2 linked regions of the Xanthocytophaga agilis genome follow. Each later gene encodes a partner of the first gene's protein in a complex. Links are inferred from orthologs where the notes say so. Each region holds a gene or a part of one and is shown on either strand. Other genes may lie near its edges. The genes, in order: metK and groL.

What was found.
Region 2: the proteins of metK (region 1) and groL are in contact, whole or in part, in a cryo-EM structure (PDB 8P4O), measured with the Escherichia coli proteins. The link is inferred for Xanthocytophaga agilis from one-to-one orthologs.

The regions. Positions count from the first base shown.
Region 1 is NZ_JASJOU010000012.1:155,090-158,307, reverse strand. The notes cover bases 194-3,071. They hold metK (methionine adenosyltransferase), read left to right. Parts: upstream 194-943; coding sequence 944-2,200; downstream 2,201-3,071. Other genes in these bases: QNI22_RS28150 (DUF5672 family protein), read left to right, coding at 2,754-3,071; QNI22_RS28160 (lycopene cyclase family protein), read left to right, coding at 194-740. Also shown: more of QNI22_RS28160, read left to right, coding at 1-193; more of QNI22_RS28150, read left to right, coding at 3,072-3,218. UniProt on the Escherichia coli protein: Catalyzes the formation of S-adenosylmethionine (AdoMet) from methionine and ATP.
Region 2 is NZ_JASJOU010000001.1:1,013,658-1,016,899, reverse strand. Bases 209-3,110 are described here. They hold groL (chaperonin GroEL), read left to right. Parts: upstream 209-794; coding sequence 795-2,426; downstream 2,427-3,110. Other genes in these bases: QNI22_RS04170 (ADP-ribosylglycohydrolase family protein), read right to left, coding at 2,545-3,110; QNI22_RS04180 (co-chaperone GroES), read left to right, coding at 416-694. In the rest of the region: QNI22_RS04185 (hypothetical protein), read right to left, coding at 1-79; more of QNI22_RS04170, read right to left, coding at 3,111-3,242.

The sequences.
Region 1 (3,218 bases):
CTGCAGCCTATATTTTTGATAGTACTTTTCAACCTGATTTCACCAAACGAGGCAATCATTTTCTCTTACAGCATTTCAAAGGCTGGGTTATTACTACACCCACTCCCCACTTTGATGAATCTTGTGCTACATTACATGATTTCCGGATCAATCAACATGGGGACGCAGCCCGTTTTTTCTACATACTACCCTTCAGTAAAACAAAAGCACTGATTGAGTTTACAATCTTCTCTTCCCAGATACTAACTGATGAACAATATACTGTGGAACTGAAAAAATATCTGAAAGACACATTAGGTCTGGATGCATATACCATAGAAGAAGAAGAGTTTGGAATAATTCCTATGAGTGATAGTAAAATAACAACCCAGATAAATAATACTATTATTAGAATTGGAACTTCAGGAGGGTATGTACGTCCGGCAACAGGTTACACATTTGCCCGTACACAAAGATACCTGCAAACTATAGTTCGAAATCTGGAGACTGGCGTAGAACCATTGACCAAATCAACACATATGCCTAGTCGCTTCCATTTATATGATAGTATTCTATTGAATGTACTAACAAAAAAACGGTATTCTGGAGCTAAGTTCTTTACTCAGTTATACCAGCATAATCCTATTGAACGAATCTTTGACTTTCTTGATGAACAATCAAAATTTACGGAAGAACTGAGGCTTATGTCAACTGTTCCTATGGCAACTTTTACCAAAGCGGCTATTGATATTTTATTTTAAATGCCTAGCATATATGCGCTTTTATTTTTCCCAAAAATACTCTTAGATTTGTAAGAATTTAATAACACATATACTTCGTAAGTAGCATTTGTATCCTTGTTTGAAATTACTTTCTTACAATTACTAAGACGAACCCGCTCTTACATACATTTTAACTTAATTTTTGTAATTCTTTCATTCTTAAATTCTTTTATTAATTACCTATGCCGTATCTATTCACTTCCGAGTCGGTTTCTGAAGGACATCCAGATAAAGTTGCCGACCAGATATCTGACGCACTTATTGATCATTTTTTAGCTTTTGATGAAACATCCAAAGTTGCTTGTGAAACATTGGTAACAACTGGACAAGTAGTACTGGCAGGGGAAGTAAAATCAAAAACATATCTGGATGTACAAACTATTGCTAGAGAGGTAATCCGCCGTATTGGATATACCAAGAGTGAATATATGTTTGAAGCAAACTCCTGTGGTATATTCTCAGCAATTCATGAGCAATCTCCTGATATCAACCAGGGTGTTGAAAGAAAAAATCCTGAAGATCAAGGCGCTGGCGACCAAGGTATGATGTTTGGTTATGCCACAAAAGAGACCGAAAACTATATGCCTCTTGCATTGGACTTAGCTCACAAGATCCTTCAGGAAATGAGTTATATCCGTAATTATGAGCTTTCTCTAATGCCTTATCTGCGTCCGGACGCAAAGTCTCAGGTAACGATTGAATATTCTGATGATAATCAGCCTCAGCGTATCGATACGATTGTTGTTTCTACTCAACACGATGATTTTGGTTCAGACGAGGAAATGCTTAAAAAGATTCGTCAGGATGTAGTTAACATTGTTATTCCTCGTGTGAAGGCAAAATTAAAGCCAGAACTTCAGAAATTGTTTACTGATGAGATCACATACCATATTAACCCTACTGGTAAGTTTGTGATCGGAGGTCCTCACGGAGATACTGGTCTGACAGGTCGTAAGATTATTGTTGATACCTATGGTGGAAAAGGTGCTCATGGTGGTGGTGCATTCTCTGGAAAAGATCCTTCCAAAGTAGATCGTAGTGCTGCTTATGCAACCCGTCACATTGCTAAAAACCTGGTAGCTGCCGGTTTGTGTGATGAGGTACTGGTGCAGGTATCTTATGCGATTGGAGTAGCAAAACCTTGCGGTTTGTATATCAACACTTATGGAACTGCTAAAGTAGGTTTAACAGATGGAGAAATTGCCAAAAAGGTAGAAGAGATTTTTGATCTGCGCCCCTATGCAATAGAAACTCGTCTTAAACTACGTAATCCTATTTACTCTGAAACAGCTGCCTATGGCCATATGGGACGTGAACCAAAGAAGATAACTAAGGTATTTGTTTCACCAGAAGGTAAAAAACTAGAGAAAGAGGTTGAATTATTTACCTGGGAAAAACTGGATTATGTAGATAACGTAAAAGCAGCTTTTAATATTTAAGATAAAGTCTATTATTCTTTTTATAAAGCCCTATGACAGTAATGTTATAGGGCTTTATCTTTCGGTCTATTTAACAATCTGGCAAAGGTTAGTTAAAATCAACACAAGAAGCATCACTTTTTCCATATCATTAAGAATGATAGTATTTATTAAGAGAATACGCATTTTGATGTATAATTTCGCTACAAAACTGTTTACATAATTTCCTTTTTTTTATTAATAAAAAGATACAAACTCCTGTCTTATAATAAGAATATTTGATTTTCTTAATAGGTTTCGGATTTGATTTTAAAGTTTGTAGTTAAAAGAGTGCATAATGTTAGTTATGTGGTTTCATTCTCTGTTGATTAAAGCATCTGTACTATATGACTGAACTATACCAATAAGCTATCAAGTACATCTTTTTTGTAGTGGCTGCATAAATTAAATATTTCTGTTACTTGGCAAATTAATCCCAAATAAGTAAAATTAAGAAGGATAAAAAGATTAAATACACAGCCCTTTCTTGTTTCCCTTAATTGTTTTCATAACTACCATACAACCTTCTGAATACATGGAAAAGCAGAAATTAGTGGCAGTCGTAATACCTATATATGAGTTACAACCTAATGCTGATGAAACTCAGGTATTGAGCTATTATTTCCGATTGTTTGAGTCGTATCCTATTATATTTATGACGCAAGAGGGCCTGGATACAAGCTTCTATGAACAGATTGGAAAAGAGCAAGGCCATACTAACTTCTCTTTTGAACGATTTACATGGAAAGGTTATCAACAATACATACGTTTATTGGTGTCACCTCATTTTTATGAACGTTTTTTGAATTACGAATATATCTTACTCGCTCATCTTGACTCTTTTGCATTTAAGGCCGAACTCGAACCTTGGTGTAAGCTAGGCTATGACTATATAGGAGCAGTAATTTATAACAAGTCTTTTGTCGAAGAATATATTCAATCCTCTTCTCTTCTAAAATTACTGCGCAGATTTGGGATGATTCCACGCTTTCCTGCACAA
Region 2 (3,242 bases), on another replicon or contig:
GATAAGCTAATAAAACATACTGTTTGTACTCAAGGTCTATAAGACCTTCTGTGAGCCAGTTTGCAGAAAGTGTTTGCATAGGCGTTGATTCATTTATTTGATTCTCTATTTTTTACTACAGGATGAGTAATACCGCACCTATTCTCTTTGCTTATTGTTAACCTAATTTATCAAAATATGACAGAAAATACAAGCTGACATGTCAGTTTTGGTACACATGTCAGCTTTGTCAGAAAAAATGTCATACTTATTACTAAAATATTAACAAAAGTGTGCCAGTATGATTAATTCTGTGTAGAAATGTAGAAGAAACCTATAATTGGCATTAAAAGTGATATAGCTAAAGCGGTTTAACAAATAAAGATTGCTTCTATATTTAACCATTTCACATTCCTTTTTTAATTTTTAAACAAATATGGCTAACGTTAACGTAAAACCGCTTGCAGACCGTGTTCTGGTTGAACCGGCTGCCGCTGAGGAAAAAACAGCTTCTGGTATTATCATTCCTGACACTGCGAAAGAAAAGCCACAAAAAGGTACCATTGTAGCCGTAGGAAACGGTAAAAAAGATGAGCCTCTGACTGTAAAAGTAGGCGATACGGTTCTATACGGTAAATATGCTGGTACTGAAATTACCGTTGAAGGCAAAGACTACCTGATCATGCGTGAGTCTGACATCTTTGCAGTTATCTAAGTATAACAACAAATACTACTTATTACTCAATTAAGTAATAAAGCTTTTGTTTTCGACATCCATTCAATTCTTTCATTAACCTTAAACTATTAAGCGCACTATGGCTGCTAAACGTATATTTTTTAACACTGACGCAAGAGATCGTTTGAAAAAAGGGGTAGATACTCTGGCTGATGCAGTAAAAGTAACCCTGGGTCCAAAAGGACGTAATGTTATTATTGATAAAAAATTTGGTGCACCTTCTATCACTAAAGATGGTGTAAGTGTTGCAAAAGAAATCGAACTGAAAGATCCTATCGAAAATATGGGTGCACAGTTGGTTAAAGAAGTTGCTTCTAAAACTGCTGATTCAGCAGGTGACGGAACAACAACTGCCACTGTTCTTGCACAGGCAATTTTCAATGCTGGTATTAAAAACGTAGCAGCTGGTGCAAATCCAATGGATTTGAAGCGTGGTATTGACAAAGCAGTAGCTGCTGTTGTTGCTCAATTGAAAGAACAATCTAAGGCTATTAACGATAACAAAGAAATTGCTCAGGTAGCTACGATCTCTGCAAACAATGATGCCGAAATCGGTAACATGATTGCAGATGCGATGAATAAAGTAGGTAAAGACGGTGTAATCACTATTGAAGAAGCTCGCGGTACTGAAACCGAAGTAAAAACAGTAGAAGGTATGCAGTTTGACCGTGGTTATCTATCTCCATACTTTGTGACGAACACAGAGAAAATGGAAGTTGAACTGGAAAAGCCATTTATCCTGATCACTGAGAAGAAAATCTCTTCAATGAAAGAAATTCTTCCTGTTCTGGAAGGTGTTGCACAAAGTGGTCGTCCATTATTGATCATTGCTGAAGATGTTGACGGTGAAGCTCTTGCTACATTGGTAGTAAATAAAATTCGCGGAATCTTACGTATTGCAGCAGTAAAAGCTCCAGGATTCGGAGACCGTCGTAAAGCAATGCTGGAAGATATCGCAATCCTGACAAATGGTACAGTAATTTCTGAAGAGCGTGGATACAAACTGGAAAACGCTACTCTGGAATATCTGGGTCAGGCAGAAAAAATCGTTATTGACAAAGACAACACTACCATCGTTGGTGGAAAAGGTGAAAAAGAAGCGATTGAAGCACGGGTAAACCAAATCAAAGCTCAAATCGAAGTTACTACTTCTGATTACGACAAAGAAAAATTACAAGAGCGTTTAGCTAAACTTTCTGGTGGCGTAGCTATTCTGTACATTGGTGCTGCTACAGAAGTAGAGATGAAAGAGAAGAAAGATCGTGTAGATGATGCTCTTCACGCAACTCGTGCTGCTGTACAAGAAGGTATCGTTACAGGTGGTGGTGTAGCTTTAATCCGTGCAATTGCTGCTCTGGATAAAGTAAACACTATTAATGAAGATGAAATAACAGGTGTGAACATTGTTCGTCTGGCTCTTGAGTCTCCATTACGTACAATTGTTTTCAACGCTGGTGGTGAAGGTTCTGTTGTTGTTCAGAAAGTTCGCGAAGGACAAGCTGACTTCGGATACAATGCTCGTGAAGATAAATACGAAAATCTGATCGCTGCAGGTATCGTTGACCCAACTAAAGTTACTCGTCTGGCATTGGAAAACGCAGCTTCTATTGCAGCTCTATTGCTCACAACTGAGTGTGTAGTTGCAGAAGAACCTGAGAAAGAAAAAGCTGGAATGCCTCCAATGGATGGTGGCATGGGCGGCATGATGTAATCAACCAATCATGTTCTGCATATAACCCCTCCATATAAAATGGAGGGGTTTATTTTTATGATATTTTTGAATCTTGGGCTCCTATAGTAGCTGACTAGTAAGATTCCCGTTAATATTTCTACATTCCAAAACAAGTTTCCCAGTCAGCTGCCAGTGATTCTATCATAGCTTTTCCCTCCACATTGGCGATCATAAATTCAGGTAAAGTGCTCAGTCCATATTTGCCAGCCAGAATACCAGTACAAACAGAAGCTACCGAATCGACATCTCCACCGAGGTTAATTGCAAGCTTTAACCCATCAAAAGTATTTTGGGCATATTTTAGTATATACAAAATACAACCTGCCGTTAACATTGCATCTGAAGGAACACCTTTGATACCTGGAAGAAACCGAGGTGGCTGAATAGGTTGAGGACCACAAAGAATTTGATATTGTTCTTCCAATAATTGCTCAGGACCTGGTAGATTATTGAGATCTTGTAATAAGAAATCTGTTTCTCTATCTAACCCTTTGACATGTTCCCAGCAATAGAGTATTAATTCTGCAGAGGTACCTTGCTTTACAAGAAGATAATATGTAGCACGAGCTATCAAAATACTTGCAACTCTAGCTTTGGAATGAGGATGAGTGGCATTTGCATTGATGATAGCAAACGAGTTAATTTTATTTTCTGGTACTAATCCCAATGGAATAGCACGCATAACAGGTGCATTACCCGGGTAGTTTGTATTTCGTTGAAAATCTCTCACTTCACGTATTGTTTTCTCTCCACTGTATACCCATCGCATAGAACCATGACCATTACGTCCATATC